DNA from 3 places in the Streptomyces fractus genome. Region 2 is predicted to be linked to each of the others. Evidence: riboswitches for the same ligand, from Rfam matches in the RefSeq annotation. Region 2 holds a riboswitch; each other region holds the start of a gene.

Region 1 (6,985 bases), 2.7 Mb from region 2:
CGGAACAGCGGGGTCATCCACAGCGGGATCTACTACCGGCCGGGCTCGCTCAAGGCACGGTTCGCGGTGCGCGGCGCCGCCGAGATGGTCAAGTTCTGCGCGGAGTACGGGATCGCGCACGAGGTCACCGGAAAGCTGATCGTCGCCACGGAGCGCGAGGAGCTGCCGCGCCTGCACGCCCTCGTCCAGCGCGGCCGGGAGAACGGGATTCCGGTACGCGAGCTCGGCCCCGCGCAGATCCAGGAGTACGAGCCGGAGGTGCGCGGCCTCGCCGCGATCCACGTGGGGACGACGGGGATCGTGGACTACCGCGCGGTCGCCGAGCGCTTCGCCGAGGCGTCCGGGGCCGAGATCCGGTACGGGGCGGACGTCGTGCAGGTCGACCGGCGCGCGGACCGCGGCGTCGCCGTGCGGACGAGAACCGGGGACGTGGTGCGCGGGCGCGTGCTCGTCAACTGCGCGGGACTGCGCTGCGACGAGGTGGCGCGGCTGACCGGGGACGACCCGGAGATGCGCATCGTGCCGTTCCGGGGCGAGTACTTCGAGCTCGGACGGCAGGACCTGGTGCGCGGGCTCGTCTACCCCGTGCCGGACCCGGCGTTCCCGTTCCTCGGCGTCCATCTGACGCGGGGGATCGACGGCGGCGTGCACGTGGGGCCGAACGCGGTGCCGGCGCTCGCCCGCGAGGGCTACGGGTGGGGGGTCGTCCGGCCCGGGGAGGTCGCCGGGACGCTGGCGTGGCCGGGAGCGTGGCGGATGGCGCGGCGGCACTGGCGGTACGGGGCGGGGGAGGTTCACCGGTCCCTGTCGAAGGCGGCGTTCACCAAGGCTGTGCGCAGGCTCGTGCCCGGAGTCACGGCGGAGGACATGGTGCCGGTGGCGGCGGGCGTGCGGGCGCAGGCGGTGCTGCGGGACGGGACGCTTGTGGACGACTTCCTGATACGGGAGGGGGTGCGGGCGGTTCACGTGTTGAACGCGCCTTCGCCTGCGGCGACGGCGTCCCTGCCGATCGGGCGGGAGATCGCGCGGCGGGTGCTTGCGTTGCTGTGACCCGGCGCCGTGGTTGACGCCTCGGGGCTCCGCCCCGGACCCCGCTGCTCAATCGCCGCAGGGGCTCGGTTTACCGGCCCCCGCTGGAAGCGGACCGCTGCCGGGCGCCCGTAAAATCGGTTCCACTGTGTCTGAGTCGTCTGAAACCCCCGCGCCCACCGCCCGCCCCAACGAGCCGCGGTTTCCCGACGGGCCCCGGCCCGACCCCGCGCGGTCGCACTACGAGCACCGCATCCGCAGCTTTCAGCCCCGCCGCGGCCGGGTCACCGACGCGCAGGCCGACGCCCTGCAGCGGCTGTGGCCCAAGTGGGGCCTGGACATCGACGGGCAGCGCACGCTCGACCTCGCGGAGCTGTTCCCCGGCGTCGAGCGCGTCGTCCTGGAGATCGGCTTCGGCATGGGCGAGGCCACGGCGCAGATGGCGCAGGACGATCCGACGACCGGCATCCTCGCGGTCGACGTGCACACGCCGGGCCAGGGCAATCTGCTGAACCTGGCGGAGCGCGCGGGGACGGACAACGTACGGGTGGCGAACGGCGACGCGATCGTGCTGCTGCGCGACATGCTCCCCGCCGACTGCCTCGACGGGCTGCGCGTCTACTTCCCGGACCCCTGGCCCAAGAAGCGCCACAACAAGCGGCGCCTGATCCAGGCCGAATTCCTGTCGCTCGTGGCGGGCCCGCTCAAGCCGGGCGCGCTCGTGCACTGCGCGACCGACTGGGAGGACTACGCCGAGCAGATGCTCGAGGTCCTGGAGGCCCACCCCGACTACGAGAACACGATCGAGGGTGGCGGGTTCGCGCCGCGGCCCGCGTTCCGGCCGCTCACCCGTTTCGAGGGCAAGGGGCTCGACAAGAGTCACGTGGTGCGCGATCTGCTGTTCCGTCGTCGCTGAGTCCGGACCCCTCGCCACAATCACCCGACGAGGCTTGATGCGCCCCGTCGCGGCGGGCCGCGTCCCTCGTTAGGGTCAATGCGTGGCCTCGTATCCGGTCTATCCGCAGCACCAGGACGACGCCCTCGGCGCACACCCGAAGGGCGCTGTCCGGCATCCGCGCTGGTGGGAGCGGAAGGGTGTGCGGGCCACCGCGCTGGCGACGCTGCTCGCGCTCTCCGGGGCCGTGATCCTCGCCCTCGTCCGCGAGCAGACCGGCACGGAGGGTTTCCTGGTCGGGCTCGGGCTGGCCGTGCTGCCCGTCCCCCTCCTCATATCCGCGTTCCGCTGGCTGGACCGCGTACAGCCAGGACCCTGGCGGAATCTGATCTTCTCCTTCGCCTGGGGGGCGTGCGCGGCGGCGCTGATAGCGATCGTCGCCAACAGCTTCGCGACCCGCTGGATAGAGACCGCGACCGCCGACCCGTCCAGCGCCGACACGCTCGGCGCCACCGTCATAGCCCCGATCGTCGAGGAGTCCGCGAAGGCGGCGGCCGTGCTGCTCGTCTTCCTGTTCCGCAGACGGGACTTCACCGGAATCGTCGACGGCGTCGTCATCGCCGGGGTCACCGCCACCGGCTTCGCGTTCACCGAGAACATCCTCTATCTCGGCAACGCCTTCGGCACCGACCAGATGTCCGGCACCGGTCCCGGCCTGACCTCGGTCACCGCCGCCACCTTCTTCGTGCGCGTCGTGATGTCCCCGTTCGCGCACCCGCTGTTCACCGTGCTGACCGGCATCGGCTTCGGCATCGCCGCCGCCATGGCGCCGGGCCGCGGGCGGCTGTGCCGGATGCTGCTCCCGCTCGCCGGGCTGCTCGCCGCGATGGGCATGCACGCGTTCTGGAACGGCTCGTCATCGTTCGGCGAGTACGGCTTCTTCGCGGTGTACGCCGCGTTCATGGTGCCGGTGTTCGGCATCCTCACCTGGCTCACGGTGTACGTACGCCAGCGCGAGCTGCGCACCGTCCGCCAGGAGCTGCCCGCCTACGTCGCCGCGGGCTGGCTCGCCCCGCCCGAGCCGTTCGCGCTCGCCTCGCTCAAGGCACGGCGCCTGGCCCGCGACTTCGCGACGCACTACGGCGGTCGAGCGGCCGCGACGGCGGTCGCCGAGTACGAGGACTGCGCGACGTCCCTCGCGCTGCTGCGCCACCGCGGCCGCAGGGGTAAGGCCGGCGCGGACTTCGTCGTACGGGAGCGGGAACTCCTTGAGGCGCTGTGGGCGCGGCGCCACTACGCGCGCCCGGCGCTCGCGTACGGCTCCCAGATCGCGGCGCCGATGTGGCTGCCCCCGGTGTACGCGAGCCCGCTTCCGCAGGGCCCCGCGTACACCTACGACAACCCGTACCGCTACTGAGACGCCGCCGTGAGCCGGTCGAGCTCCGCCCGCGTCAGCTCCACGTCCGCCACCGCGAGCAGCGCCGGGAGCTGTTCGACGGTCCGCGCGGACGCGATCGGCGCCGTAACCGTGGGCTGCGCGGCGAGCCAGGCGAGGGCGACCGTGGCGATCTCGGCGTCGTGCGCCTGCGCGATCTCGTCGAGGGCGGTCAGGACCCGCTGCCCGCGCTCCGTCTCCAGGTACGCGCCGGCCTTCGCGGCGCGGGCGCTGTCGACGCGCTGCCCCGGCCGGTACTTGCCGGTCAGGAAGCCGGAGGCGAGCGCGTAGTACGGCACGGCCCCGATGCCCGCGCGGGCGGCGACGTCCTGCAGCTCACCCTCGTACGCGTCGCGCTCGACGAGGTTGTAGTGCGGCTGGAGCGCGACGTAGCGGGCGAGGCCCTCGCGGTCGGAGAAGTCCAGGGAGTCCTGGAGGCGCCGCGCGGAGATGTTGGAAGCGGCGATGTGGCGTACCTTGCCCGCCTTCACCAGTTCGTCGAGGGCGCCGATGATCTCCTCGACCGGCACCTCGGGCTTGTCGTAGTGCGTGTAGTACAGGTCGATGTGGTCGGTGCCCAGGCGCTTCAGGGAGGCGTCGGCCGCGGCCTTGATGTTGGCCGCGGACAGGCCCTGGAACTCGGGGTGCTGGCTGCCCTTGGTGGCGATGACGACGTCGTCGCGGCGGCCGCGCGAGGCCAGCCACTTGCCGATGACGGTCTCCGACTCACCGCCCTGGTTGCCGTCCACCCACGCCGAGTACACGTCGGCGGTGTCGATGAAGTTGCCGCCCGCGGCGACGTACGCGTCGAGCACCTCGAAGGACGTGGCTTCGTCGGCGGTCCAGCCGAACACGTTGCCCCCCAGGGACAGCGGGAAGACCTCGAGGTCGGAGCTGCCGAGCTTGCGCAGAGATCGAGTGGAGGAAGTCATGCCGTTACTCAACACCCGTACGGAATACGGTGTTCCACGATCACCCCGCCGGATACCCAAAGGGTGTGCAAAACCGGCGGCCCTGGCGTCGGGGGGTGAGCGCCAGGACCGCCGGGGTTCGGCGACTCAGGGGGTGAGGCCCTTGCCGCGCAGCCATGGCGCCGGGTCGACGCCGGTGGACTGCCCGTCTGGGTGGACCTCCAGGTGGAGGTGCGGCCCGGTCACATTGCCCGTGGCGCCCACGCGGCCGATGACGTCGCCGGTGGAGACCTTCTGGCCCGCGCTGACGTTGAGCGAGGACTGGTGGCAGAACCACAGCTCCGTGCCGTCGTCGAGGGTGAGCACCGTGCGGTAGCCGTACGCGCCCGCCCAGCCGGCCTCCGTGACCGTGCCGGAGTGGATGGCGCGGATCGGCGTGCCCGTGGGGGCGGCGAAGTCGAGGCCCGTGTGGTACCCGGAGGACCACATGGAGCCGGGCTGACCGAAGGTGCCGGTGATCGTGTACGAGGCGACCGGGAGCTTGAAGCTGGCGGCCAGCTTGGCGAGGCGCTCGGCCTCGGCCTTGCGGCGGGCCTCCGCCTCGGCCTTCTTCTTCTCGGCGGCGGCCTTGGCATCGGCCTCGTCCCGCTTGGCGGCGGCCTCGGCTGCCGCCTGCTTCGCGGCCGCCTCCTCCGCCGCCTGCTTCGCCGAGGCGTCGGCCGCGTCCTGCTGCGTCTCGGCCTGCTGCATGATGCGGGCCCGCAGCGCCTCGCCGGCGCCGGTCTGCCCGTCGGCGGCATCGGCCTGGGTGACACCGGCGCCGCTCAGCGGGGAGGCCGTGGCGTCGGAGTCGGAACCGGAGTCCGAACCGTGGGATATGAGCGAGCCCACGCCCGGCAGCGACTTGGCCTCGGGCAGCGAGTCCTTGACCGCGGACAGGTCGGGCATGGAGATGTGGACCGGCGGCTTGCCGCCCTGTGCGGTGGCGATGCCGCCCGCACCGACGGCGGCGACCACGCCGACGCCGAGAACAGTGGAGCTACGAGCGAAACCACCGCGGCGGCGGGCCACGCGATGCTTGCCGCGAAGGGGAGCGACGGACTCCTCGGTGGGATTCCACTCCTCCCAGGACTCCTGCTCGACGCCGAAGTCGTCATCGGGGCCGTAGAAGAAGTCGGGGGCAGGCCGGTTCGACGCCACGGGGGCGCTCTCCTTTCCTTCCTTCTCGCCTACCGGGTTAGCTGACGGGTTCGGAGCAGGAAGGTCTCCTACGGGCGCCTCCCGAGACAGGAAGAGCGTCCGATTCACCCCAAGTTGATGGTTCCCCGGTTCCCTTGCGGGATTAAGCGTGTGCGCACGGAGCCGTCTCTTGTGACGGCTGGGACGACCGCGCTGCGTTATCGAACGTTAATAGACAGCAGACAGTAATTCCAAGCGCTTCCCACTGATCGTTCACGACTCTGGCCAGGACTTATCGGGTCATGAAGGGGCGGAACCGGGCGAGTTGATCGCGGCTCGCAAACATCCCAGCAACTGATGGTGCGTCAATTGTTATGCGGAGCGACGCCGTTCGGCTACCTCTGGTAACAATGATCAAGGAACTCAGCCGCGTCGCACGGCGAGCAGCGCCATGTCGTCCTTCGTCCCGTCGCCGGTGTGCGCGCGCACCTCCGCGGCGAGGGACGCGAGGAGTTCCTCGGGCCCGGGGAAGAGGCGCCCGGAGAGCCGGGCCGCCGGATCGTAGAAGCGGCCGCTCGGATCGCGCGCCTCGGAGAGCCCGTCGGTGTAGAGCAGCAGCGTGGCCGCGGACGGGAACGCCGCCTCGACGGCACGGTCGGGCCAGCTGCCGAGTTCGCTCATCCCGAGCGGCAGCGCCGCCTGGCACGGTTCGAGTGCGCGTACGGTGCCGTCGCCGAGCAGCAGCAGCGGGCTGGGGTGGCCGCGGTTGAGGACGCGGACGAGCTCGACGCCGTGCGGGATCTCGGCGAGCACCGCGGTGGTGAAGCCCTCGAAGTCGTCGATGCCGCTGCGCCGGGTGCCCTCGCGGGCCAGGGCCCGCTCCAGGCGCTGGGCGACCGCCTCCAGGGAGCCCTCCTGCTCGGCGGCCTCCCGGAACGCGCCGATGACGACGGCGACCGCGGCGACCGCGCCCATCCCCTTGCCGCGCACGTCACCGACGATGATCCGGATGCCGTGCGGGGTGTCCTGGACCGCGTAGAGATCGCCGCCGATGAACGCGTCGGCCTGCGCCGCCTCGTAGCGCGCCGCGATCACGAAGCCGCCGAGCCGCCGGGCCGGCTCGGGCAGCACCGCCAGCTGCGCGGCCTGCGCGATCTCACGGGCGGAGGCCAGCTGTTCGTGACTTCGGCACACGATCCTGTTGAGCAGACAGGCCAGGAGGCAGACCGTGGCCACGGTGACTATCTCGGTGACGAACACGGAGTCAAGGTGCTCCGTGAAGCGCAGGTGCACGGCGACGATCGCACCGATCGACACCGCGCCGACCAGGATCGTCGCGCCGAGCGAGAAGAACGGGGCGGCCACCAGCGGCGCCGCGCTGAACAAGGGGGCGCCGGGGAAGCCGCTGGGGGTGGCGTACTCGTAGGCCGCGCCGCCGAGGACCAGCAGCAGAGGCAGCAGCCGCAGGAAGAGGCGGGTGCAGGCGGCCTCGGAGCCGTGCCGCCCCCCTCTCCCGCCGGTGCCTCCTCTTCGCTG
Region 2 (6,985 bases):
GATCGCGCACGCCCTCGCCGACGCCGCCGGCGCCGCGGGGCGGTCCCTGGTCGTGCACACGATGGCCCGCGACACCCCGGCCCTCACCGTCCTCAGGGAGCGCGGCGTCCCCGTCCACGAACGCGTCGAGCAGGCGGCGACGGCGCTCGCGGGCGCCGTGCGACTGGCCGCCGCCACGCCTCGCCTGCCGCAGGAGGCGACCGCTCCCCCGGCGGCGTACGAGGTCGAGGACGGCGGCTACGAGCGGGTGCGTGAGCTGCTGGCGTCCTACGGAGTCGCGTTCCCCACCGCCGAGTTCGTGACGGACGCGGACGCGGCGGTGGAGGCCGCCCACCGCACGGGCTACCCCCTGGTACTCAAGGCGATGGGACTCGCCCACAAGACCGAGGCCGGTGGTGTCGCCCTGCACATCGCGGACGAAGCCGCCCTGCGGGCCGCGTTCGCGCGGATGCGGGAGGCCACGGGTGCGCTCCGGTACGCGGTCGAGGCGATGGCCACGCCTCCGTACGCGCGCGAACTCATCGTCGGCGTACGCAAGGACGCGGCGTTCGGCCCGGTCGTCATGGTCGGCGCCGGGGGTGTCACCGCCGAACTGCACGCCGACACGGCGCTGGCCCTGACCCCGCTCACCCCGTCACGCGCGCGTGCCCTGCTCCTCGAACTGCGGCACGCGCCGCTCCTGACCGGGTGGCGCGGAGCACCGGCCGTCCACCTGGAGTCGGCCGCGGCGGCCGTGTGCGCGGTGGCCCGGGCCGCGGCGGACCACCCCGAACTGACCGACCTGGAGGTCAACCCCCTCCTGGTACACCCCGGCGGCACCATCGCACTGGACGCCCACGCGACACTGAACGCGCGATCAAGCCCCTCCGGCGATTGAGGAGCGGGGCCCGGGGCAGAGCCCCGAGTCGTCAACCACGGTGACCGGAACACGCGATGGGCCCCCGCCCGAGTGAGGCGGGAGCCCGTCGCGTTCAGAGCCCCTCGGCCCCACCACTGCGGGCTCGACGCCGGCCAGGCGCCCCGCACGCGTAGAACACCAACCCGATCACGACGAACAGCAGCAGCGGCAGCGCCTGGCTCAACGTGTACGGCAGCCGCTGGCCCGCGAACGACTCGGGCAGCGAGTCCGCCGGGTTGCCCGCCGTGCCGAACCAGCCCACCCCGAAGCCGGGCCAGACGAGCACGACCACGGTGAACGCCACGAATGCGGTGGCGAGCGCGGACACGATCCAGGCGCCCACGCGGCCGCCCGGCACGGCGTAGGGCCGCTCCTGGTCGGGGTACTTGCGGCGGAGCACGGAGAGGCTCGGGAACGTGATGACGTAGGAGATGAACGTCGTGCTGATGGTCAGGCCGAGGCCCGCCGCGAAGTACTTCTCGCCGTCGCCGCCGGTGAGGTTGAGGGCGACGACGAACAGGATCGAACCGAGCACGGCGGACAGGATGTTGACCCGCACCGGGGTGCCGTGCTTCTCGGAGATGCGGCCCAGCCAGGCCGGCCCCGCGCCGTCCGCGCACGCCACGGCCTGCGCGCGGTGGGCACCCATCGCCCAGGTGACACCGGAGGTGAGGAGGCCGACGATGAGGCCGGCCGCGGCGACCCCGCCGAACACGGAGCCGAGCCCGGTCAGCGTGACCGTGCCGTCGGCCGCGATCGAACCGCCGTAGACGGTGAAGACGGCCTTGCAGGCGTCGATGAAGCCGCCCAGGCTGCCGATCTCCTGGCTGGGCAGAACGAACAGGATGCCGAGGATGGGCCCTCCGTAGAGGAGCACGGCGGCGAGGCCGGAGCGCAGGATCGACAGGGGGATGTCGCGGCGCGGGTTCTTCATCTCCTCGGCGGCGGAGCTGGGCAGTTCGAAGCCCACGTAGTTGAAGATGAGCACCGGGACGAGCGCCACGAATCCGGCATACGTAGGAGTGAACTCGCCCGCGGGCAGGGCGTGCACGCCGTGTTCGGCGGCGTACACGACGACGGACACGAGGAAGAAGCCGAGCAGCACCACGCGCGCGACGGCGCCCGCGATGGGCACCCACTTGCCGATGCGCACGGACTGCACCACGGCGAGCGCGCCGCCCCAGATGAACACGAACCCGGCGACGTACTTCCACACGCCGGGCAGCGGCGTGAAGAACTCCTCCCAGGTGGTCAGCGCGATGATGCACAGGCTGCCGCCCACCCAGACCGGGTTGGAGATCCAGTACAGGAGCTGGTTGACGCCCGCGACGAGCCGGCCGAAGGCCAGGCGCGTCCACACGTACGGGCCGCCCTGCACGGGGAAGGCGGAGCCGAGTTCGGCGACGAGCAGCCCGTAGGGGAGGAAGAAGAGGACGGCCAGGATGACCATCCAGGTGAGGCCCTGCGGGCCCTGTGCGGCGACGGAGCCGATGGTGTCCAGGCCGACGAGCGTGCAGATGAGAAAGAACAGCACGTCCAGCCGGCGCAGGTCCTTGCGCAGCCGTGAGCGCTGCTCGCCCCAGCCTTCGGAGAGGTCGGGCTCGTCCCCGGCGGGCGGGGTCGGCGAGAGGGATGGCGCTTGGGTCACGATTGCTCCTGGCGAGAACAGCACGAAGACTTCACGAACGACATGGACGGCGTTGGGGCCTGCCCAGGCCGCGCTTACCCCCGACCGACCGACTTATTGACTGAACGGCCAGTCAGTAGTGGAACGTGACGTGACTGTGACCTGTCCGACGGCGAGGCGTCAAGAGTCCTGCGCGTGAACGAGTCGAGCCCCGGGAACAACTAGGCTTGCGGCGTGACCAGAGTCCGGTTGAGCGTGGCCGAGCGGCGCGAAGAGCTGCTGGGGGCCGCCATCGAGCAGATCGAGGCGCGCGGGGTGGCCGCCGTGCGCATCGCCGACGTGGCGTCGGCGCTCGGCGTGAGCAACGCGCTGGTGCTGTACCACTTCTCGACGAAGGAGAAGCTCGTCGCGGCCGCGTTCGCGCACGCCGCCGAGAGTGACCTGGCCCATCTGCGCAAGCTGCTCGGCCGCCGCACGACGGCCCTGAAGCGGCTGCGCGCCGCGGTGCGCTGGTACGCGCCGACGGGTCAGGCCAAGGGGTGGCGGCTGTGGATCGAGGGCTGGGCGGCGGCGCTGCGCGAGCCCGCGCTGCGGGAGGTCACGCGGGACCTCGACCGGCAGTGGAAGGCGGCGCTCGCGGAGGTGATCGCCGAGGGCGTGGCGGCGGGCGAGTTCGGCTGCCCCGAGCCGATGGCGGCGGCGCTGCGGCTCACGGCACTGCTCGACGGGCTCGCCGTGCAGATGACCGCGTACGACGACGGGCGCGCCAGGGCGGCCGCGGTGTCGCGGGCCCGCATGCAGGAGTGGGTGGATGAGGCGCTCGCCCGCGAACTGGGGCTCGAGCGCGCGGAGTTGACCGCGGCGGGGCGCTGACGGGAGGCCGTCAGCGCCACCGCTCCGCCGAGGTTCAACGCGTCAGGACGCCGCCTCCAGGTGCGCCTTCACCGCGTGCGGGTCGACGAAGCCCTTGGCCTGCACCCGGTCGCCGGAGGACTCGCCGCGAAGCCTGCGCCCGATCCACGGCACCAGGAACTCGCGCGCCCAGTGGATGTCGTCGCGCCGCACCTCGAACGTGCCGCGCGGCGGCAGCAGCGGCCACGCCTGCTCGGGGTCGGCCGGCACCTCGACGCCGAGCGCCTGGGCGGCGCGCAGCGCCACGCGCGTGTGCCCCTCGGGCGACAGGTGGAGGCGGTCGTCGTCCCAGGCCCTGCGGTCCTGGATGGACTTCAGGGACCACAGGTCGAGCATCAGGCAGCCGTGACGGTCGGCGATCGCCCGCACATGCATGTTGTACGTGGCGATCTTGCCGCGCAGGTGCTTGAGCACGGCCACGTCACGGGTGTCGAAGCCGGTGGCCACCATGACGGTGCCCGCCGCGTCGGTGAGCTTGAGGACGGCCTTCTCGAACCGTTCGGCCACGTCGTCCGGGTCGGTGCCGGGGCGGATGATGTCGTTGCCGCCGGCGACCAGGGTCACCAGGTCGGGGGCGAGCTCGACCGCCTTCGGGATCTGGTCCGCGACGATCTGGTCGAGGAGCTTGCCGCGCACGGCGAGGTTCGCGTACTTGAAGGTGTCCTCGGGCACCCGGTCGTCCAGGAGGACGGCGAGCCGGTCGGCCCAGCCCGCGAACTTTCCGTCGGGACCGGGGTCGCCGACTCCTTCGGTGAAGCTGTCGCCCACGGCCGCGTAGGACCGGATCGTGCCGTTGAGTGAGTCCCTGAGTGCTCTCGATTCGTTTGCCACGACCACACATCTTTCACCCTCGGGTGTGACCTACGCGACCGTAGCCAGGGGTTGACGGGTGGTGAGATAACCCACTCGCCACCTGGGGAATAAGCGCACGAACGCGATTCGGCGCCCGGGGAACGACCCCAGGCGCCGAAGGGAGCGAGCGGCCTCGACCGCTACGGGACGTCTCAGGCGTTCACACCGTGCTCGCTCAGGTACGCGATCGGGTCGATGTCCGAGCCGTAGTCCGCGGTCGTGCGGACCTCGAAGTGCAGGTGCGGTCCGGTGACATTGCCCGTCGCGCCGGACTTGGCGATCTCCTGGCCGGCCGTCACGGTGTCGCCCTGCGCGACGCCGATCGAGGACAGGTGGCCGTACTGGGAGTAGTGGCCGTCGGCGTGCTCGATGACGACCTCGTTGCCATATGCGCCGCCCGAGCCGGTCGAGACGACGGTGCCGTCGGCGATCGACTTCACGGAGGTGCCGGTCGGTACCGAGAAGTCGGCGCCGGTGTGGCTGCCGCTGGACCACATGGAGCCGGAGTTGCCGTAACCGGTGCCCTTGGCGCCGTCGACGGGCGCGACGTAGCCGCCGGAGGCGGTGGTCTTGGCGCTCGCCTGCGTGGCGGTGGCTGCACCCTCGGAACCGGAACCAGAACCGGAGCTGCTGTCGCTGCCGGCCGCGCCGCCGAGGTCGAGCTTGACGCCGATCTTGAGGTGGTCCGCGTTCGAGCCGACGGCGTCCTTGTTGTCCTCGTAGAGCTTCTTCCAGCCGCCGTCGACGTCGTGCGCCTTGGCGATCTTCGAGAGCGTGTCACCGGCCTTGACGGTGTACGTCGTGGCGTCGGCGGTGCCGTCGGACGTCGCGGCCTGCGCGCCGGTAGCGCCCATGAGCGGCAGCGCGAGCGCGGCTCCACCGGCGGAGGCGACGGCGGCGACACGGGCGATGCGCTGGGAGGTCGAAAGGCGGTGCTTTCCCTTTGCGGGCATGCTGAATTTCCTCTCCGTCGCCTACGAGGTGAGCTGTCGGGTTCGGGCTGGAGATGCCCGGCCGCGCCCGGGGAACGGGCACGGCTTCACCCCTAGCCGCTTGGGGAAATCCCTGCGCGGCGCACTGCGTGTGGGTCCCCCGCTCCTGCCGTGACGGGTAGTCGAAAGGAACCCGGGCGGCGGCAGGACTAGGCGTTCCGACCGGATTGATTGGTGACCGTAGGCGAACGGCAATGGCGGCGACAAACCCCGAATTCGCTTGCGGGGGCAATTCCTTGGGTTTCTGAGGCATCCCTGCGTAACCCTCCGTCGACATTCCCCGCTTTACCAACGCCATACCTTCGGGGATTACTGGGCGGCCAATCCGGGCCGCCCGCCACACAGCGTCACGAACATGAAGCCGGTCACGCACACGCCCACAAGCCCCTTCGATCCATGCACAGTTGCTACAGAACAGGGCGAATCGGACAGATGGTTGCCTGTGGAACCGATGTCGTATCGTCAGGAGCGCGCCCACCGGCGACCCAACGCCGGTGCACCGATTGGGAGGAGCCCCTGTGACGCAGCACGCACCGTCCACCGAGCCCGAGCTGACCGGAGTGCGCAACTTCCGAGACGTGGGCGGCCTGCCCACCGTGGACGGCCGGCGCGTGCGCCAGGGCGTACTGTTCCGCAGCGGTCACCTCGCCCACGCCACGGCCGAGGACGCGACCTTCCTCTCCTCCCTCGGTCTGCATACGGTCTTCGACTTCCGTAACTCCGCGGACCAGAAGCTGGAGGGCGCAGACGTCGAACTGCCCGGCGTGCGCAATCTGAACCTGCCGCTCAACGACCCGGCCGACGGCGCCGAATTCTGGACCATGGTCCGCGACGGCAACATCGACCAGCTGCGTCAGATCCTCTCCGAGGGCCGCGCGGCGAACCGGCTCGTCGAGTCCTACCGCACCATGATCAAGGAGCGCACCGCCGAGCACAGCCGCGTGCTGCACTCCCTCGCCGAGGACAGCCTGCCCGCGCTGATGCACTGCGCGGCGGGCAAGGACCGCGCGGGCCTCTCGATCGCCGTGACGCTGCTCGCGGTGGGCGTGGAGCGCGAGGCCATCGAGGCCGACTACCTCAAGTCGAACGAGAAGCACCGCCGCTACAACGTGCGCCGCACGGCCACCGCGAAGGACGCCTACTCCCCCGAGATCATGGAGCTGCTCAGCCCGCTCTTCGACGCCCGCGTCGAGTACCTCAACGCCGGCCTCGAGACCATCGACGAGGTCTGGGGCGGCACGGACCGCTACCTCGAAGAGGGCCTGAAGTTCACCGCGGCGACGCGCGAGCGACTGCGCGAGCGCCTCCTCGACTGACACCCGCTCTCTCGACTGACACCCGGCTTTCTCGACAGACACCCGCTCTCTCGGCTGACGCCCGGCATCACATGACGCCGGGCGTCACACGGTCGACCGATGCCTGACGTCATCCGTCACCCCTCCCTGTCGCGGAGTGCCGCGCGCGCAGGGAGGGTCACGGCGAGCAGCCCGAGGCACACCGCGCTCGCCGCGAACGTGCCGTACAGCAGCGGGGGTATGTACGGGGACTCTCCCGTCATGCCGCGCATCATCGGGGTCAGCGTGATCAGCGCGATGGCCGTGCCAAGCGCCACCCCCGCCGCCGATACCAGCAGGCTCTCCCAGCGGAGCATCCGCAGCACCTGGCGGCGCGTGGACCCGACGAGGCGGAGCACGGTCAGTTCGC
Region 3 (6,985 bases), 3.6 Mb from region 2:
ACTGGCGGGGGTCGCTCGTGCGCCCCTTCACAAGCTTGTAGGGGGTCTCTGCTACACTGCGCCGCCCACGTGACCCATGTCATGACGCCCAGGGGGAACCACCGCGTCGCCCCAGACGTTGCTCACCCCTCTTGAGCAGCCATAGTGCGCATCCGGCGGTACTGGACCACTTCGGTCCGCAACCGGCTCGCAACGCTGCGGCAACCTCACGCGTGACCCGCGTCGGCACCCCCGTGAGCCCCCGAACGGGCCCGAGAGCGCGTAACAGCCTCCAAGTGGGCCGATTTCCTTGTGAAGAAGTTCACGAACTTTCCCGACAGCGTGTCGCGGCGGGGTGTCAGAAGCGCCCCGCGGGGCGCTCAGACGCCGCGCGAGGCGCTCAGGAGAGAGCCGGATCGCCGTGAAATCAGGCGATGGACCAGGCGATCCCGTCGAGGATGTCGTGCTCGCTCACGACCACCTCGCGCGCACCGGTCCGCTCCATGATCAGCCGCAGCACGAGCGCGCCCGAGGCGATGACGTCGACCCGGCCGGGGTGGATGACCGGCTTCAGCGCGCGCTGATCGTGCGTGGACGCCAGTAGCCAGTCGGTGAGCTCGGCGACCTTGTCGAAGGGGATCCGGGAGTGGTGGATCGCCGTCGAGTCGTACTCGCTCAGCCCGAGGGCGAGCGCGGCCACCGTGGTGACCGAACCCGCGAGGCCCACCAGCGTGCGGGCCGAGGCCAGCGGCACCGTCCCGTCGACCAGGTCGAGGGCCTCGCCGATGTCCCGTCGGATCGCCTCGATCTGCGCCGGGGAGGGCGGGTCCGTGACCGTGCCGTCCTCGGCGACGAGGTGGCGCTCCGTCATCCGCACGCAGCCGATGTCCACGGAGCGGGCGGCGCGCACGGTGTCGTCGCCGACGACGAACTCGGTGGAGCCGCCGCCGATGTCGACGACCAGGTAGGGCTTGTCGAGGTCGGCGCGGCCGGTGAGTTCCTTCGTCGCACCTGTGAAGGAGAACGTCGCCTCCTGGTCACCGGTGATCACCTCGGGCTCGACGCCCAGGATGTCGAGGACACCGCTCACGAAGTCCGCGCGGTTCTCGGCGTCACGGGACGCGGAGGTCGCCACGAAACGGAGCTTCTCGGCGCCGTGCTCCTTGATGACCTGGGCGTACTCGCGGCACGCCGCGAACGTCCGCTCCAGGGCCTCCGGCGCGAGCCGCCCCGTCTTGTCGACACCCTGCCCGAGCCGGACGATCGTCATCCGACGGTCCAGGTCGACGAGTTCACCGGTCTCCGGATTCGCGTCCGCGACGAGAAGCCGGATCGAGTTCGTACCGCAGTCGATGGCGGCGACGCGCGTCACTCGGCCACCTCCGTGGTGGACTCCGTGGACGCCGACACGCACGCGCCCTTCTTCCACCACTCCGGCAGCATCGCGATCGCCTCGTCCCCCAGCGGGTTCACGCCGGGGCCCGCGGCCAGCGAGTGGCCGACCAGGACGTGCAGGCACTTCACCCTGTCGGGCATGCCGCCGGCGCTCGGGAAGTTCTCCAGGACCTCGATGGCGTCGCGGCGGGCGATGTAGTCCTCGTGGGCCGCGCGGTACTGGCGGGCCAGCTCCGGGTCCGTCTTGAGGCGCTCCGTCATCTCCTTCATCACGCCGTTGGCCTCGAGCGTGCCGATCGCCGACGCCGCACGCGGGCACGTGAGGTAGTACGTCGTCGGGAACGGGGTGCCGTCCTCCAGGCGCGGCGCCGTCTCGACCACGTCCGGGTTGCCGCAGGGGCAGCGGTGCGCGATGGCGCGCAGGCCGCGCGGCGGGCGCCCCAGCTGCTCCTTGAACGCCTGGATGTCGGCGTCCGTGGGCGCGGTGGGCTCGGTCTGCGGCGGGGGGGTTTCCATCGCTCGGGTGTTTCCTTCAGTGTTCGTCAGTTGTCCGCCTGGTCGGCCTTGTCGACACCGTCCCAGACGTTGGAGTACCAGGGGCGGTCCTCCGCGCCCTGCTCGGCGCGCTCGGCGGCCGCGGTGCGCTCGCTCGGCACCACGTAGCCGGTCTCGCCCGGCATCACCATGTGCAGCCGCTCGCGGATGCGCTGCTCGGCGAACGAGTCGTCCTGCCAGCGGGCCTTCTGGTCGCGCAGCCGGTCGACCCGCTGCTTCGCCTCCTGCTGCTGGCGCTGCAGGTCCTCGATCTCGCCGCGCTGGGAGACGTACTGCCTTATCGGGTACGCGAGCGCGACCACGAGGGTGCACAGGACGAGGGCCAGCAGGGCCGCGCGGCCCGTGAGACGGGAGCGGCGGGCCTGCCGCTTGCTCTGCGAGCGGTAGACGCGCTCGGCGGTCTGCTCGCCCAGGACGCGCAGGCGGGTGGCCGTCGAGAAGCGCTCTCCGGAGTCCCTGTCCCGTACCTTTCCGGGCATCGCCTGCTCCCGCCTCCCCGCTCACGTACGTACGTCCCCGCACACGGTACGGGACCGAGTGCGGGGACGTACGTATCTACCGCGTCAGGCGGCGCTCGGTGAGCGCTCAGCCCTTGAAGCGCGGGAAGGCCGAGCGACCGGCGTAGACCGCCGCGTCGTCCAGGATCTCCTCGATGCGCAGCAGCTGGTTGTACTTGGCGACGCGCTCGGAGCGGGCCGGGGCGCCGGTCTTGATCTGGCCGCAGTTGGTGGCGACGGCCAGGTCGGCGATGGTGACGTCCTCGGTCTCGCCGGAGCGGTGGGACATCATGCACTTGAACCCGTTGCGCTGGGCCAGCTCGACGGCGTCGAGCGTCTCGGTCAGCGAACCGATCTGGTTCACCTTCACGAGCAGGGCGTTCGCCGAGTTCTCCTCGATGCCGCGGGCCAGGCGCTCCGGGTTGGTGACGAAGAGGTCGTCGCCGACGAGCTGGACCTTGTCGCCCAGCTTCTCGGTGATGACGTTCCAGCCGGCCCAGTCGTCCTCGTACAGCGGGTCCTCGATGGAGACGAGCGGGTACGCGGAGACGAGCTCCTCGTAGTACTCCGTCATCTCGGCGGCGGAGCGCTCCTTGCCCTCGAAGGCGTACTTGCCGTCCTTGTAGAACTCGGAGGCGGCGACGTCGAGCGCGAGGGCGATCTGCTGGCCGGGAACGTAGCCGGCCTCCTTGATGGCCTCGAGGATCAGGTCGAGGGCCTCACGGTTCGAGCCCAGGTTCGGGGCGAAGCCGCCCTCGTCGCCCAGGCCGGTGGCCAGGCCCTTGCTCTTCAGGACCTTCTTCAGCGTGTGGTAGACCTCGGCGCCCCAGCGCAGGGCCTCGGAGAAGGACTCCGCGCCGATCGGGGCGATCATGAACTCCTGGATGTCGACGTTGGAGTCCGCGTGGGACCCGCCGTTCAGGATGTTCATCATCGGCACCGGGAGAAGGTGCGCGTTCGGGCCGCCGAGGTAGCGGAAGAGCGGCAGGTCGGACGCCTCGGAAGCGGCGTGCGCGACGGCGAGCGAGACGCCGAGGATGGCGTTGGCGCCGAGCGAGCCCTTGTTGTCGGTGGCGTCCAGGTCGAACATCGCCTGGTCGATCAGGCGCTGCTCGGTGGCGTCGTAGCCGACGAGCTCCGGGCCGATCTGCTCGATGACGGCGAGGACGGCCTTCTCGACACCCTTGCCGAGGTAACGGTTGGGGTCACCGTCACGGAGTTCGATGGCCTCGAAGGCACCGGTGGAGGCACCCGACGGGACGGCGGCACGGCCGGTGCTCCCGTCGTCGAGGCCGACCTCGACCTCGACCGTGGGGTTGCCTCGGGAGTCCAGGATTTCCCGGGCTACGACGACGTCGATGGACGGCACGAGCATCTCCTTCTGGGATGTGACGCAGGCTATGCGGGCAGCTGCTTGGATACGTGGTCCCGCACCCCTGAGCGTAACCGGCTCGCGGGCATCGGCCATCCGAACGCCCGTCTCGTGGACAACGCCCTGAGCGAAATGTTCCTTAACGGAACAAAAACAGCGACCTCCGTCCCGGCCGTGCCGGGAGGGAGGTCGCCGAAAAGTGAGCGGCCCGTGGGGACGGGGTGCGGCGGGGCTCGGCGTCCGCCGATGCCGAGCCCGTACCTGGCGGTCCTGGTGGACCGGACGGCTTAGCTGAGGTGCAGCTGCTGACCCGGGTAGATCAGGTTCGCGTCCTTGACGATGTCCTTGTTCTTCTCGAACACCTGCTGCCAGGTGGTGCCGTGCGCCTCGGCGATCTTGCTGAGGGTGTCGCCGGACTTCACCTTGTACTCGCCGTCACCCTTGGCGACCTTGTTGCCGGTCGGGGTGGTGACGGTGTCCTTCTTCGGAGCCTGCTGCTTGGGGGCCTGCTGCTTCGGGGCCTCCTGCTGCGGCTGCTGGCGCTGCTCGGAGCGGTTGGCACGCTGCTGGGTGTCCTGCTGCGTGCTCTTGTCCTGCTGCTGCGAGGACGAGTCGGCGGTGGAGCCGCTGTCGTTCGGGGCGGAGGAAAGGCCCGAGCCGCAGTTCGGCCAGGCGCCCTTGCCCTGGGCGGCGAGGACCTTCTCGCCGACGGCTATCTGCTGGGCCTTGGAGGCCTGGTCCGCGGTGGACGCGTACTGCGAGCCGCCGTAGGCGGACCACGTGGAGGACGAGAACTGGAGGCCGCCGTAGAAACCGTTGCCGGTGTTCGTGGACCAGTTGCCACCGGACTCGCACTGCGCGACCTGGTCCCACTCGGACGTGGTCGCGGCGGAGGCGGAGGTGGCGCCCATCAGCGGCACGGCGACGGCGGCAGCGGCGACACCGCCGAGCGTGGCGACGCGGATGGCCTTGGACGGGCGGCGGTGCTTGTTCTTGCCGGAAAACAGCATGGAGATGTCTCCTCACCGACGCCTGCGAGGTGAGCTGTCGGGTTCGGGCCAGTGAGTGCCCGGCAGACGCATCCTTGTGCGCTGCTTAACCCCAAGCCCGTCCGGTCTCCCGGAAGGGCGCTTACCTGGGTCCCCCGCTCCTGCCTACGGCGCTTACGCGTCGACTGTTCCCGTACGGACGTTGGCAGGATTCGGCGTGACGTCCATCGGGGCCCGCTGAAGCGAGCGGTCACGAACGTAAGCGGTCGATCCGTCCGATTTCAAAGTCGATCAGGGGCTTTGAGACCCATGTCTCACTCGCTCTACATCGGACAAAGCCCCTTCAACCGGCCCGAATCCCCGCTACCTTTTGTCCGTTCCGTCCCCAAGATCCAGGCTCTGACCAGGAAGGATGAGGTCTGGGTCGGTACCGACCGTCTCCTTGTTCCGCTCGTAGAGCGCGTCCCATCCGCCGTGCACGTCCTGGGTCTTCGCGATGTCCCAGAGGTTGTCGCCGGCGTGGACCTTGTACGTGTCTTCCGCGTCGCGCTTGTCGTCGCGCGAAGCGTGACGTCCCTCTCCCGTACGGGAGTCGGAACGGTCGTCGTCGGCGCGGCCCCCGCGGTGGCGGCCCGACGTGTCGGTGTCCGGGGCCTCGCCGGAGGGGGAGGCGGACGGTGAGGCGGACGGTGAGGCGGCTTCGTCAGAAGGCGCGTGGGACTTGTCACTTGAGGGGCTCGGGTCGTCCTCACCCTTGTTACCGGAGGTATCGCCCGACTCGTCCGCCGAGGGGCCGTCCGACGCGTCGGCGGCCGCGGATCCATCGTGACCCTTGTCTCCCGAATCCGCCTCGTCGGTGCCCTTGTCGGCACCGTCGTCCGACTTGTCGTCGGCATCGGTGCTGGGCGAGTTGGACGGCTCGGGCGACTCGGCCGACTCGGACGACCCATCCGACTCGGTCGACCCGGACGGCTGGGGTGACGCGGACACGCCCGGATCGACGTCCGCCGAGTCGTCGTCCTTGGTGAGGTCCGCCGTGAGCGAGCACATCGGCCAGGCACTCACACCCTTGTCGTCGAGGACCTTCTCGGCGACGGCTATCTGCTGCGAGCGGCTGGCCTGGTCGGCACGCGGGGCGTACTGGAGCCCCCCGTACTGCTCCCATCTCTCCTGCGTGAACTGGAGTCCGCCGTAGTAGCCGTTACCGGCGTCCAGGCTCCACTGCCCACCGCTCTCGCACTCGGCGAGCTTGTCCCACGCCTGCGTGGTCGCGGCACTCGCGCCGCTCGCGGCGAACAGCGGGATCGCGATGGCGCTGCCGGCGACTCCGGCTGCGACGACGAGAGCAGGGGCCTGACGGGGGCGACGGTGACGACCGTTCCCGGAGAGCATGCGTTTGCCTTTCGCGAGACTGATGCTGCTACGCGCGACGGTTGGTGCAAGTGGTGCGGGTTGTGCATGTGTCGCGATGATCCGTGAACGTAGCGGCACTCGAACGCCTGTCACAAGTCGATGCAGCGTAGATCACGTGAAAGTCACATTATTGACGGACCGTCAGTTCCGGCGGGGTTCTGACGCGGGGTGAACTCCACCGGGAGCGTGCGCAGTCCACGCATGATGAGCCCGCCACGCCACCGCAAATCGGCAGGTTCCGCCGCAAGTCGCAGGTCCGGGAGGCGGGTCAGGAGCGTGGCCAGGGCGGACTGGCCCTCCAGGCGGGCGAGCGGGGCGCCGAGGCAGTAGTGGATGCCGTGCCCGTAGCCGAGGTGCTGGTTGTCGCGGCGCGAGAGGTCGAGGGTGTCGGGCTCGGCGAAGCGCGCCGGGTCGCGGTCGGCGGCGGCGAGCACGACGAGCACCGGGTCGCCCGCACCGATCTCCTGACCGCCGATGGCCAACGGCTCCCTGGCGAATCGCCATGTGGCCATCTCCACCGGCCCGTCGAAGCGCAGCAGTTCCTCGATCCCGGTCTCCAGCAGCCCCGTCTCCCCCGCCGCGATCGACTTCTGTAGCCGCTCCCGCTGTTCGGGGTGCGCGAGCAGGGCGTACGTGCCGTTGCCGATCAAGTTGACCGTAGTTTCAAAACCGGCAAAAAGTAGCACAAAGCACATGGCCGCCACCTCGTTCTCCGTGAGGTGTTCGCCGTGGTCGGAGGCGCGGATCAGGTCGGAGATCAGGTCGTCCGTGAGGTCGCCGCGCTT

The links. Region 2 has a riboswitch for cyclic di-AMP ahead of ACP4E5_RS10135 (M23 family metallopeptidase). Riboswitches for the same ligand answer to the same signal wherever they lie in the genome.
Region 1: another riboswitch for cyclic di-AMP. It lies ahead of ACP4E5_RS22260 (M23 family metallopeptidase); the one in region 2 lies ahead of ACP4E5_RS10135 (M23 family metallopeptidase).
Region 3: another riboswitch for cyclic di-AMP. It lies ahead of ACP4E5_RS26585 (transglycosylase family protein); the one in region 2 lies ahead of ACP4E5_RS10135 (M23 family metallopeptidase).

What each region holds. Positions count from the first base shown of each region.
Region 1 is NZ_JBMYHI010000002.1:4,481,481-4,488,465, forward strand. It holds gene lhgO (L-2-hydroxyglutarate oxidase) at 1-1,050, shown strand, start outside; gene trmB (tRNA (guanosine(46)-N7)-methyltransferase TrmB) at 1,178-1,945, shown strand; gene ACP4E5_RS22250 (PrsW family intramembrane metalloprotease) at 2,028-3,341, shown strand; gene ACP4E5_RS22255 (aldo/keto reductase) at 3,335-4,291, opposite strand; gene ACP4E5_RS22260 (M23 family metallopeptidase) at 4,418-5,470, opposite strand; cyclic di-AMP (ydaO/yuaA leader) riboswitch at 5,482-5,629, opposite strand; gene ACP4E5_RS22265 (PP2C family protein-serine/threonine phosphatase) at 5,873-6,985, opposite strand, start outside.
Region 2 is NZ_JBMYHI010000002.1:1,784,854-1,791,838, forward strand. It holds gene ACP4E5_RS10115 (acetate--CoA ligase family protein) at 1-877, shown strand, start outside; gene ACP4E5_RS10120 (APC family permease) at 972-2,546, opposite strand; gene ACP4E5_RS10125 (TetR/AcrR family transcriptional regulator) at 2,760-3,398, shown strand; gene ACP4E5_RS10130 (SGNH/GDSL hydrolase family protein) at 3,441-4,223, opposite strand; gene ACP4E5_RS10135 (M23 family metallopeptidase) at 4,442-5,242, opposite strand; cyclic di-AMP (ydaO/yuaA leader) riboswitch at 5,246-5,412, opposite strand; gene ACP4E5_RS10140 (tyrosine-protein phosphatase) at 5,800-6,597, shown strand; gene ACP4E5_RS10145 (ABC transporter permease) at 6,714-6,985, opposite strand, start outside.
Region 3 is NZ_JBMYHI010000002.1:5,419,623-5,426,607, reverse strand. It holds gene ACP4E5_RS26605 (Ppx/GppA phosphatase family protein) at 407-1,351, opposite strand; gene ACP4E5_RS26600 (DUF501 domain-containing protein) at 1,348-1,890, opposite strand; gene ACP4E5_RS26595 (FtsB family cell division protein) at 1,917-2,408, opposite strand; gene eno (phosphopyruvate hydratase) at 2,515-3,795, opposite strand; gene ACP4E5_RS26585 (transglycosylase family protein) at 4,086-4,808, opposite strand; cyclic di-AMP (ydaO/yuaA leader) riboswitch at 4,813-4,970, opposite strand; gene ACP4E5_RS26580 (transglycosylase family protein) at 5,151-6,179, opposite strand; gene ACP4E5_RS26575 (cytochrome P450 family protein) at 6,323-6,985, opposite strand, start outside.